DNA from 2 places in the Paenibacillus sp. KACC 21273 genome. Region 1 is predicted to be linked to the other one. Evidence: predicted binding sites of a transcription regulator. Region 1 holds the regulator's gene; the other holds the start of a gene.
The links. The regulator Rex, encoded in region 1, represses fermentation and respiration genes when NADH is low (regulators of the CRP and FNR family bind a similar motif). The targets are predictions, from matches to a motif close to TTGTGAAATATTTCACAA.

Region 2: adhE (bifunctional acetaldehyde-CoA/alcohol dehydrogenase) is a predicted target of Rex. The motif match lies at 2,602-2,619, and genes of this name have one in related genera.

Annotation. Positions count from the first base shown of each region.
Region 1 covers NZ_CP117876.1:2,029,946-2,036,044, forward strand. The annotation lists gene PQ460_RS09235 (S-layer homology domain-containing protein) at 1-164, opposite strand, end outside; gene dinG (ATP-dependent DNA helicase DinG) at 618-3,512, shown strand; gene PQ460_RS09245 (redox-sensing transcriptional repressor Rex) at 3,509-4,156, shown strand; gene PQ460_RS09250 (amidohydrolase) at 4,149-5,456, shown strand; gene PQ460_RS09255 (cell wall elongation regulator TseB-like domain-containing protein) at 5,487-6,032, shown strand.
Region 2 covers NZ_CP117876.1:1,863,002-1,869,100, reverse strand. The annotation lists gene adhE (bifunctional acetaldehyde-CoA/alcohol dehydrogenase) at 1-2,529, opposite strand, end outside; gene PQ460_RS08470 (Crp/Fnr family transcriptional regulator) at 2,861-3,583, shown strand; gene PQ460_RS08465 (winged helix-turn-helix transcriptional regulator) at 3,696-4,013, opposite strand; gene PQ460_RS08460 (uracil-DNA glycosylase) at 4,193-4,882, opposite strand; gene PQ460_RS08455 (ThuA domain-containing protein) at 5,068-5,799, opposite strand; gene PQ460_RS08450 (sugar phosphate isomerase/epimerase family protein) at 5,820-6,099, opposite strand, start outside.

The DNA.
Region 1 (6,099 bases):
ATATTATAGTCTCCATAAAGAAATAAATTTAAGAAACTTAAATCCTGACTTTCTTTACTTGCTACCAAATTACTTGTTCCTTCCTCACTTGCAAAAAGCGTAGCAGGCGCTGACCCCATTAATGTCACCACCAAAACCAAAAACATCATCATAAACTTTCTCATTTTACTTAAATTCCCTCCATTTATAATTATATTGAAATCCTTTACTAATATAACAGATGCTACTCAATATGGGTAAATTAAAATTTACACAATTTAAAGCTGTATGATATTTTATGTAACTCTATATCTATTCCTCATTTCCTGCTACTTTCTAAATAGTTATTCAACATTATGCTTATCTACCTACAACAGAGGAGAGGAGAAAATCGTTCTGAAAGAGCGAAGCGCTCGCCTTTGTAAACGAATCCTGATTGCGAAGCAGTCATTCAAAGGATTCATTTGCAACAAGCGACGACAAGAACGATTTTCTCCACGCAGCGCCTCCCATAAAAAAGCTGAAATTTGAATAACTCCCCACCCTTTGATTTTCAAAACGGTCTTCTTCTGGTATGCTGATAGGTGAACATTTCGACATCAGGTTGAGACGACAGCAAGGAGAGGATTTAGACATCCATGAAATTTGCCGTACTGGATTTTGAGACCACAGGTACTCAGTCCACCGATGATATTATTCAAGTTGGGCTTGCCATTATAGATCATGATTTAAGTATTTCTACTGTATATTCTTCTATGGTGAAGCCGGGAGTGCCGATTCCTCCTTTTATAGAAGGTTTAACAGGAATTAAAAATGAAGATGTAGAGAACGCTCCAGAGTTAGACGATGTTATTTTGGAGATGATTCCTCTATTAGAAGATGCTGTGCTTGTCGGGCACAATGTCGGTTTTGATTTAGGATTTTTGCAACGCGCTTTGGATCAGACTGGATATTTGGCATTTACAGGTCGAGTGCTGGATACGATGGATCTGTTACGTATCTTTTTCCCGAATCTATCGAGCTACCAGTTAAGCATGGTAAGTAAAGACTTGGGATTCGTTCATGATCGTCCTCATCAAGCAGATAGTGATGCGTTAGCGACTGCTCATGTATTTCTAAAGTGCTTGGAAGAGTTAAATGATCTACCATTAATTACAGTCCAGCGTTTATCTGAATTATTTGATAATCAGGATAGTGATCTCGGTTGGTATTTTGATGGCGTGCGGATGGAGAAAGAAGCACAGCCGATTCAAGATTTGGACGAACATCGCTTTTTCCGTCAATTGGCGTTAAAAGTAGGCGATTGGAATGAAATTTTGCCGGCTCATGAAGAGCGAGGTAATATGCCACTTGCAGATGTTTCATTTGATGAATTTTTAGAGCAAGTGAAACAAAACTTACGTAATCTGCTTCCTAACTATGAAGAACGGGAACCGCAGAATCGTATGTTTGAAGAAGTGATCAAAGCGATGACCGATGATAAGCATCTATTGATCGAAGCAGGAACAGGAACAGGCAAATCGCTAGGGTACTTATTACCTTCGATTTATCATAGTGTCAAAGAAAACGATCGTGTCATGGTAAGTACGCATACGATTAACTTGCAAGAACAGTTGCGAGAACGCGATATTCCATTATTGACTCAAGTTGTTCCATTTGCATTTCGTGCTGCCGTATTCAAAGGACGCCAGCATTATTTGTGTCTGCGCAAATTTGAGCATAAAATAAATACAAAAGAATTTCAAAGCCCTAAAGAAGATGTATTGATTGCAGCTCAAATGATTGTCTGGTTAAATGCGACAGAAACTGGCGATGATGAAGAACTCAATATGGGTAATCGTGGTGCTGACTTCTGGGAAACGGTAGCCAGTGATACCGATTCTTGTCTGGGTCGTGCATGTCCATGGTTCCGCAAATGTTTTTACCATCGTGCGAAGCATGAAGCAGGTACAGCAGATGTAGTCATTACCAATCACTCGAAATTATTTACCGATGTCAAAGCAGGGCATCAATTGTTACCTGCTTATGATCGCTTGGTTATTGATGAAGCACATCATCTAGAAGATGTTGCAGGTAAGCACTTGGGTATGCATATGAAATATTTCACATTGGTTCATCCACTGTTAAGATTGTTCAAAGACAGCAAAAATGGTCAGTTAGCGATTTTGCGTCAACAATTAGGTTCTTCTGGCAATGAACGTGGTATGGATTGGGCGATAGCGATTGATAATCTATATCCTGAAATTGTAGATGTCAAAGAAAACTGGGATAAATTAAGTGAGTTACTATTTGCTTTGTTACCTCAGCGTAGTGATGCCGCTCCTGGTGAAGCCGGGCAGTTCACGCTTCGACTTTTACCGGAAAAGCAACCGACCGAATGGAATGTGATTACAGAGCTTGAGAATCAGATTCATATCGGCCTTAGTCAGTTGATTCGTAAAGGCGAGCAAGTGATGAATCAGATCAAAGACAGCGATGAGCAGTTAGGCACAGATAGTCTGGTAACAGATGTGTCGGGTCTATTCAAAGACTTAACAGTGGTACGAGATGATCTGCGTCAATTTGTGAAGCTGGAAAGTACAGATACAGTCTACTGGTATGAAGCTAATGGGAATTACCGTAGCAAGTCTTTACAGATGTATGCTGTACCGGTTGATGTGAGCAAGCAATTGAAAGAGTACTTTTTTGATAAAAAGAAAAGTATTATTTTGACATCAGCTACTTTATCAATAGAAAAGAAATTTCAATATATGATTGAACAGTTAGGGCTTGTAGAAGCGGAAAAAGAAGGTCGATTGATGACTGAACAGTTATCTTCACCTTTCAATTATCGTGAGCAATCGCTGTTGTTAATTCCGCGCGATTTTCCAAGTGTCAAAGGCAGTGTTGGTGATGCGTTCTTTGTAGATACGTTAGCGAACTCATTAGCGGAGACTGCCAAAGCGACCAATGGACGAATGATGGTGTTATTTACCTCTTATCGGATGCTCAAGCAGGTGTATGAGCCATTGAAAGAGAAGTTATCACATAGCGATATTGCAGTATTTGGACAAGGGGTCGATGGAGGAAGTCGTACCAAGCTCACTCGAAGATTCCAAGAGCGTTCCGCTTCGGTGTTACTGGGTACAAGTAGCTTCTGGGAAGGGGTCGATATTCCAGGCGAAGCGTTAACCTGTCTGGCGATCGTACGTTTACCTTTTCAACCGCCTAATCATCCACTGCTTGAAGCCAAAAGTGAACGGCTGAAAAAAGAAAAGAAAAATCCATTTATGAAATTATCTGTACCGCAAGCAGTTATCCGTTTCAAACAAGGTTTTGGTAGATTAGTACGGACATCTAGTGATCGGGGAATCGTTATTGTCTATGACACTCGTGTGATCGAGTCCTATTATGGCAAGCATTTTCTATATTCATTGCCCGGTCCCAAAATGGAACATATGCCGACAGAGCAGATGGTACCCCGTATTACAGAATGGCTTAGCCAGGCCGAACCTGAAAAGGAAACTGTAAATCAAGAGGGGGAGCAAGCATGAAATCCGACAAAATATCAGAAGCAGTCGTGCGAAGACTACCTGTATACCTTAGATATCTGAACGAACTTCACACACGTGAAGTTCCTACAGTGTCTTCGCAAGAACTGGGACAAAAATTAGACTTGAATCCAGCACAAATTCGCAAAGATTTAGCTTATTTTGGAGATTTTGGACGTAAAGGGATCGGTTATGATGTATCGTATTTGATTGAGAAAATACGTCATATTTTAAAATTAGATCAACAAATCAATGTGGCACTTGTAGGCGCTGGTAATCTAGGGCATGCCCTTTCTAACTATAATATGTATCTAAAAGAAACAATGAAAATCGTAGCTGTGTTTGATTCCAACGATTCGAAAGTAGGCTCTTTAATCAATACATTAGTCGTACAGCCTATTGATGAACTTGGAATTACAGTCAAAGCGAGAAGTATTCGTATCGGAATTGTTACAGTGCCTAATGTTGAAGCACAGCGTGTAGCAGATCAGTTAATTGAAGCAGGGGTCGAGGCTATTTTGAACTTTGCACCGATTATTTTGAAAGCTCCACCGCATATTCGTGTGCATACTGCTGATTTTACAACGGATTTATTAAGCCTTGCCTATTATCTGGAAGATGGAAAGGAACATGAAACTAATGAATAACACCTCGAACAAATGGGTCATCAAAAACGGTATGTTTGCTGTAATGAGCGAAGAGAAATCAATGCTTTTTGGACATATGGTGATTGAAGATGGATGGATTACGTATCTTGGAGAAGAAGAACCTGTGATCGAAGAAGACACAACCGTAGTGGATGGCAATCATTTGTTCTTTATTCCGGGTCTAGTCAACAGTCATGGTCATGCAGCGATGTCGTTGTTACGTGGATATGGAGATGATCTTGCTCTACAAGTATGGTTACAAGAAAAAATGTGGCCGATGGAAGCGAAATTTACAAGTGACGATGTGTACTGGGGAACTGCTCTGTCTGTATTAGAAATGTTAAAAGGCGGTACAACTACATTCCTCGATATGTATGATCGCTCAGAACGTGTAGCCGAAGTGGTAGAACAATCGGGTATGCGTGCAGTATTGATGCGTGGTGTAATCGGCTTGTGTTCAGAAGAAGAACAAAAGCAAAAGCTAAAACAATCAATCGACTTTGCACGTGATTGGCATGGTCAAGCGAATGGACGTATTACAACGATGATGTCTCCACATGCACCGTATACTTGTCCACCTGCATACATCGAACAATTTGTACAAGCAGCTCATGATTTGGATTTGCCGCTGCATACACATATGTCTGAGACACTAGCAGAAGTTCAATTAAACGTTACAGATTATGGATTACGTCCTGTAGCTCATTTGGAGAAATTAGGATTTTTCACTCGTCCAGCATTGTTAGCGCATGCTGTTCATTTGAATGATGAAGAGATCGAAGTGCTTGCTGAGAATAAAGTAGCGATTTCTCATAACCCGGGTAGTAACCTCAAATTAGCAAGTGGTGTAGCACGTGTACCTGATCTGTTGCGTGCAGGCGTTGTTGTGTCTTTGGGAACAGATGGCCCGGCAAGTAATAACAATCTGGATATGTTTGAAGAAATGCGTTTGGCTGCTCTTATTCATAAAGGAGTATCCGGCGATCCAACAGCTGTGCCTGCATTAGAAGCATTGAAAATGGGTACTGAATACGGTGCAAGATCTGTATTTTTGAATGATGTAGGTACATTCGCTGTAGGAATGAAAGCTGATATTACAGCACTTAATGTAGATCAACCGCATTTCTTACCACGTACTGATTTTATTTCACATACAATCTATTCTGCATCTGCTAAAGATGTATTGCATGTCTGGGTAGACGGTAAGCAATTGATCAAAGACGGTATATCATTAACATTGGATGAAGAAAAAATTCGTCATGAAGCCCAAAGTGCTTTTGAAGGTTTGCTTAAACGCTAACTGGAAGTCGACAGGAAAGGATGGCGTGTTTTGCGAAATTTGGGAAGTGGCAAGTGGATTGCAATCATTATCGTTGTAGTAGGATTGCTGATTTTAGGTGTAAATCAATTTTATGTGCATGTAATGGCAAAGCCATGGAGTAAAGAACAACTGGCTATTAACAGCGCACAGGAAAAAGCGGATATTGTATCTGTGACGCGTACGTTCAATTCCGTCTGGACAGATAGTTCAACGTATTGGGTTGTAGAAGGTAAAAATACAGCACAAGAAGATCTAATGGTCTGGGTCAAATTTAATATAGACGGTTCGGTAGCAGAAGGAGCTAATGCAGTGCATGTTGAGAAAACAGCAGGTACAGTATCCTATCAAGCCGCCACCGATCTTTTGCAAAAAGATTTGCCTGGAGCAGAAGCTGTACGAATTGTACCTGGCTCATATAATGGAAAATATGCATGGCAAGTTTTTGCCAAACTGAATGAACGTTATTATTATCTTTTCTACAATTTCCGTGATGGAACCAAATTAGGTGGACCTATGGAATTGCCTGCAACTTTAAAAGGAACAGGGCAAGAATAACATCATCAAGCTCAAACCATATAAAAAAGCATGATCTAAGGAATTCATATACTGAATCCAAAGATCA
Region 2 (6,099 bases), 170 kb from region 1:
TTGATCTTCAAATGCACGGTCAGCAAGGTAATCGACACGAGATTCAAAGTCTTTTGCATCAAAGCCTAAAGCTTCAAATGTTTCTGGAATACCTAATTTACGGTTCAAGTCACGAATAGCATTGATCAAGCTGTTTACGCCCTCTTCAGTTGTACGTGCTGGCAATCCTAGGATGCGTGCAATTTCAGCATAACGTTCGTGAGCGATAAAGTGAGAATATTTAGGGAACGATGCGAATTTAGTTGGTTTTTTCGCATTGTAGCGGATAACGTGTGGCAACAAGATCGCATTGGTACGACCATGTGCTGTATGGTATTGTCCACCCCATTTGTGTGCCAAGCTATGGTTAATACCTAAGAATGCATTCGCAAATGCCATACCTGCAATCGTAGAAGCATTATGCATTTTTTCACGAGCCAGTTTGTCGCCTGTTAGAGCAGACTGTTCTAGATATTGGAATACCAGTTGAATCGCTTTGATCGCTAGTCCATCGGTAAAGTCACTTGCCATTACAGATACATAAGCTTCAATTGCATGAGTCAATACGTCCATACCTGTATCAGCTACAGCTACGCGAGGTAAAGAGTATACAAATTCAGGATCGATAATCGCTACGTCTGGTGTTAACTCATAATCAGCCAAAGGATATTTAGTGTTGCCTTTTTCTTTATCTGTAATAACCGCGAACGATGTTACTTCAGAACCTGTACCCGAAGTTGTAGGAATAGCTACGAATTGTGCTTTTTGTCCCAAATGTGGGTATTTGTAAATCCGTTTGCGGATATCCATGAATTTTTGTTTTAAGTTATCAAATTCAGTATCAGGGTATTCGTAGAACATCCACATGCCTTTAGCAGCATCCATAGGTGATCCACCACCAAGAGCGATAATGCAGTCAGGTTGGAAACGTTCCATCATTTGACGACCACGCTCAACTGTAGCTGTAGATGGATCTGGCTCTACATCAGAGAACACTTCAACAACTACTGGAGTCTGACGTTGACGCAAGTAATGTTGTACTTTTTCTACATAACCAAGTTGTACCATCATCGCATCTGTTACGATCACAACACGGCTAATATCAGGCATTTTAGCAAGGTATTGAGTTGCACCTTTTTCAAAATAAACTTTAGAAGGTATTTTGAACCATTGCATATTCACAGTACGACGAGCCACCCTTTTCACATTAATCAGATTCACTGCACTTACATTAGAAGAAGTAGAGTTACGACCATAAGATCCACAGCCTAGTGTTAGAGATGGTAAGTTAGTATTGTAAAGGTCACCGATAGCTCCGTGTGTAGAAGGAGAGTTCACGATAATACGTCCAGTTTGTAGACGGTTAGCGAATTTTTGAATAACTTCATCATTATTAGAATGGATAGCTGAAGAGTGACCCATACCGCCAAATTCTACGATTTGTGCAGCACGTTCAATCCCTTGATCCGCATTTTTAACTCTATAGCAAGCCAACACAGGGCTTAATTTTTCAGCAGATAATGGGAATTTCGTACCGACACCTTCTAGTTCAGCAACCAATATTTTGGTGTCTGCTGGAACAGTAATTCCACAAAGTTCAGCAATTTTTACAGCAGATTGTCCTACAATAGAAGGATTCACTGCACATTTATCTGTATTCATTGCACCGTTTGTTAATTTGCCTGCTTCTTCTTTTGTTACAAAGTAGCAACCGTTATCGATCATTAATTTTTTTACTTTTTCATAGACAGGTTCTTCAATAACTACAGCCTGTTCAGAAGCACAGATCATACCATTATCAAACGATTTGGAAAGAATTAAGTCATTAACAGCTTGTTGTAGATCAGCACTTTTCTCGATAAAAGCAGGAACGTTACCAGGACCTACGCCAAGTGCAGGTTTACCACAGCTATATGCTGCTTTAACCATTGCGCCACCACCAGTAGCTAAGATCATAGCTACATCAGGATGGTTCATCAAAGCATTTGTTTTGTCCATTGAAGGAGCATCAATCCACTGGATACAATCTGCAGGTGCACCATGTTTTACAGCTGCTTCAAGCAAAATGCGAGCTGCTTCTTTACTACAATTCTGTGCAGATGGATGGAAGCCGAAAATGATAGGGTTACGTGTTTTAATTGAAATTAATGATTTGAACATCGTTGTTGATGTTGGATTTGTTACAGGTGTAATCCCCATAATGATTCCGACAGGTTCAGCGATTTTTTGGAAGCTTTCATAATCATTGTCTTCAATAACACCGACTGTTTTATCATTTTTGATGCTGTGGTATATATATTCAGTAGCAAACATGTTTTTGATAATTTTATCTTCATATACACCTCTACCTGTTTCTTCAACAGCCAGTTTAGCAAGATACATATGTTGATCCAGACCAGCTAACGCCATTGCTTGTACGATGTTATCAATTTGTTCTTGATTCATATTCATAAATGCAGCGTGCGCTTTGTTAGCTTTATCAATTAATTTTTGAATTTCTTCCTGTGCACTCAATTCCACGTTGCGACTAGCATCATTTTTTACAGCCATTTCTCTCATCCTCCTCAGAATGTGTATTGCTTTTGTCTACGCACTGATCATAGCATAGAGACATAAATCATAATGTGATATTTTTCACAATCAATTTTTATTTTTTAAATTTATTCTATTTCATTTTTTCCTTTTGCATTTTAATATAAAAAGATGTATGATAATAGTGAAATTAATCACAAAGTATGAAGAAGCTTTTCTTCATTTGTAAGTCATCATTGTTACTATATAATGTAGAATTTAACTAATCATTTAATTTCCAATTTTTTTCCTAAAATGTTATGCATTATGATTAATTTCACGTATAATTGAAATAAAGGGGCGAATAATAATGAACAAGTCTTTAGAAGAAACTCAACCACGTCATAATACAGCATGCTTTTCGGAAATTAATCAGGAACGATTACTTAACCATTCTACAGAACGTAGTATCGCAGCAGGATCTCATTTATTCTGGGAAGGCGATTTATCCGATAAATTATATTTCCTTAAAAGTGGACGCGTTAAATTAACGAAATCAACCGATGAAGGTAAAGAATTGATTCTATATATGTATCAAGCAGGAGATATGATCGGTCAAGCTGACCCATTCTCTGGTACACGCCTTGGATTTACAGCAGAAGCAATAGAAGATACAGAAGTTGCTGTGATCGAACATAAAGAATTAGAATTAATGATCTGTCAGTATTGCGACTTTGCAATCGACTTTATGAAATGGATGGGAACGCATCACCGTCTGACTCAGACTAAAGTGCGCGACTTGATGTTATATGGTAAACCAGGTGCACTCTGCTCTACATTGATTCGTTTAAGCAATACGTATGGTGAAGATTACAATGATCAAGGTTCTATTTTGATTAACAAAAAAATCACGCATACCGACTTATCGAATATGATTGGTGCTACTCGTGAAAGTGTAAACCGGATGCTTAGCGATCTACGTAAAAAAGAAAGTATCGAATATGAGCACGGTATGATCATTATCCATGACCTTGAAGCTTTACAAGAAGTATGTCACTGTGAATTATGCCCTAAAGAAATATGCAGAATCTAATGAATATTCAGTATCTTCTATACACTTACCTGTTTAGACAACTAAAGATACCAAAAAAGCTTTCCGTGTGTTACTCATAGCGGAAAGCTTTTTTTGATTCATTCATAGCGTACTATTCTACCCAATGCTCTGCCCAGTTCTGAATCTGCTCCATAACCGGCTTAAGTGCACGACCTTTGTCTGTTAACTCATATTCGATTCGAACAGGAGTCTCTGGATATACCTGACGAATCAGAATTCCACTGCTTTCTAGATCTTTCATTCGTTCAGATAGCATTTTGTCGCTCATCATCGGAATCAGATTAGAAATATCTTTAAAACGTTTAGGACCACTCATTAATGATTGAATAATTAGACCATTCCATCTTTTTCCTAAAAATGAAAACGCGGTCTCAAAACGGGGACATAATCCCAACTGGTGTTGCTCCATGTTCTCTCACCTCTTCAATTGTTCCGAAACACGGGATCGGATAGTCATAAGCTCGTATTTCATCATATTACGATGTTAACTTACGATTAGTTAGTACATATATTTTAGCATATTTTACCTGAAAAGAGAACGAAAACATTACATAATTACAGATTAATGCTCAATCTTTCAACATTATATTATGATTGTAGCGTTAAATCGATCAATTCTCGCAAAATGACCAGATCTTCTGCGATAATAGTTGTCAATGATCTATTATACAATACTGCCGCAGGATGATACATAGGAAAAATCCAGTATTCCTGTTCTGACCAATGATATCCCTGATCCATATGATCGGCATCGACTTGTTGAATATGACTGCGCCGTGCTTGTCCATGAACTTGAGAGACTTGGTATCCTTTGCCTAGTAATCGTTGCAAAGCAATATTGCCAAGCGTAATAATAATTTGCGGTTGTACCGTTTCAATCTCAGTATCCAAAATAGGTGCAAACGCAAATACTTCATACGAAGTCGGCGTACGATTCGATCGGCTTGATCGTTCGGCTGTATGTTTACCTTGAATCATTTTGTCTTTATATGGACGACTACGTACAGTACTTGTAATATATAGATCATTTCTTGTAATATTCAAAGCATCAAAATAACCGTCTAACACTTTACCTGCTTGTCCACAAAAAGGAATCCCTTTTTCAATCTCATTTGCTCCCGGTGCTTCCCCTACCATCATCAATCCACCCGGAAATTTACCATAACCACCTAAAAATCCTTCTAACCGATGTCCGGCTACTCGCTCCAAACATTCGCTAATTCGTGTTGGCGATAATGGAACATTGCCAATCTGTGATTCTCTCTGTGCTTTAGACATCCATGCACTCCTTTCTATCACTAATCTACATGGTAGAGTGCTTTCATCAGTGTATAATAGCGATCTTGCTGGATAAAATCCCAAAAAAAGTACGCCTGTAGGCTATTAACCATACACGCGTACTTTTGAAAGATTTATTTTTTATGATTAATACTGTCTGGAACTCAGTTTGTTTGGTATAGCTGTTACGCCATTACTTTACTACCAAGTGCACGTGTAGGTTCTGTGCGACCGAATTCAGGACGTGTATTTATTGCAGGATACGCCCAGCGTACAGCGTTAGAGATAATGTGCATAATATCCTGATTGTAATACGTTGGATACGTCTCATGACCTGGACGGAAGTAAAAGACTTTACCATGTCCACGACGATACGTACAACCGCTACGGAATACTTCTCCGCCTTCAAAGTTGCTCAAGTATACCAATTCATCAGGAGCAGGAATATCGAAAAATTCACCATACATTTCTTCTTTATCCAATGTGATTGAAGGGTTAACACCTTGAGCGATAGGATGCGTAGGATTTACACACCATAGAATTTCTTGCTCATCGGCTACACGCCATTTTAGATCACAACTGGTTCCCATTAATTGTTTAAATGGTTTGGAGAAATGCCCTGAATGAAGAACGATTAATCCCATACCTTCATTGACTCTTCTTGCTACCGCTTCTGCAATATCATCATCTACTAATTCGTGAGCTGTATGTCCCCACCATAACATCACATCGGTAGAATTCAACACAGACTCTGTCAAACCATGTTCCGGCTGATCGAGTGTAGCTGTACGGCAGGCAAAGCCTTCCTTCGATAGCCCATCCGCCAGAACAGTATGAATCCCATCAGGATATACTGCTTTGACATCATCACGGATTTTCTCATGTACAAACTCATTCCAGACCGTTACATTAATCATAAAAAACTTCCTCCTCTATATTAGACCCACCACATCTCACCAAGTTCTTCCTCAATCAAAACCTGCTTCAAGTTATGGACAGCTTTTGTGAAACCTTCATTTACTGACATTAGACCATCTTCGTGCTCTATACTTACAACATAATCGTATCCAACTAGACGTAACGTGCTAATAATATCAGCCCATGTTTTGTTATCATGACCAAAGCCTACTGTACGGAACTGCCATGCACGATCTTGCATTTTGGTGTAGTCTTGCATATCTGTTACGCCGTGCATATTAACATTATCGGTATCTACC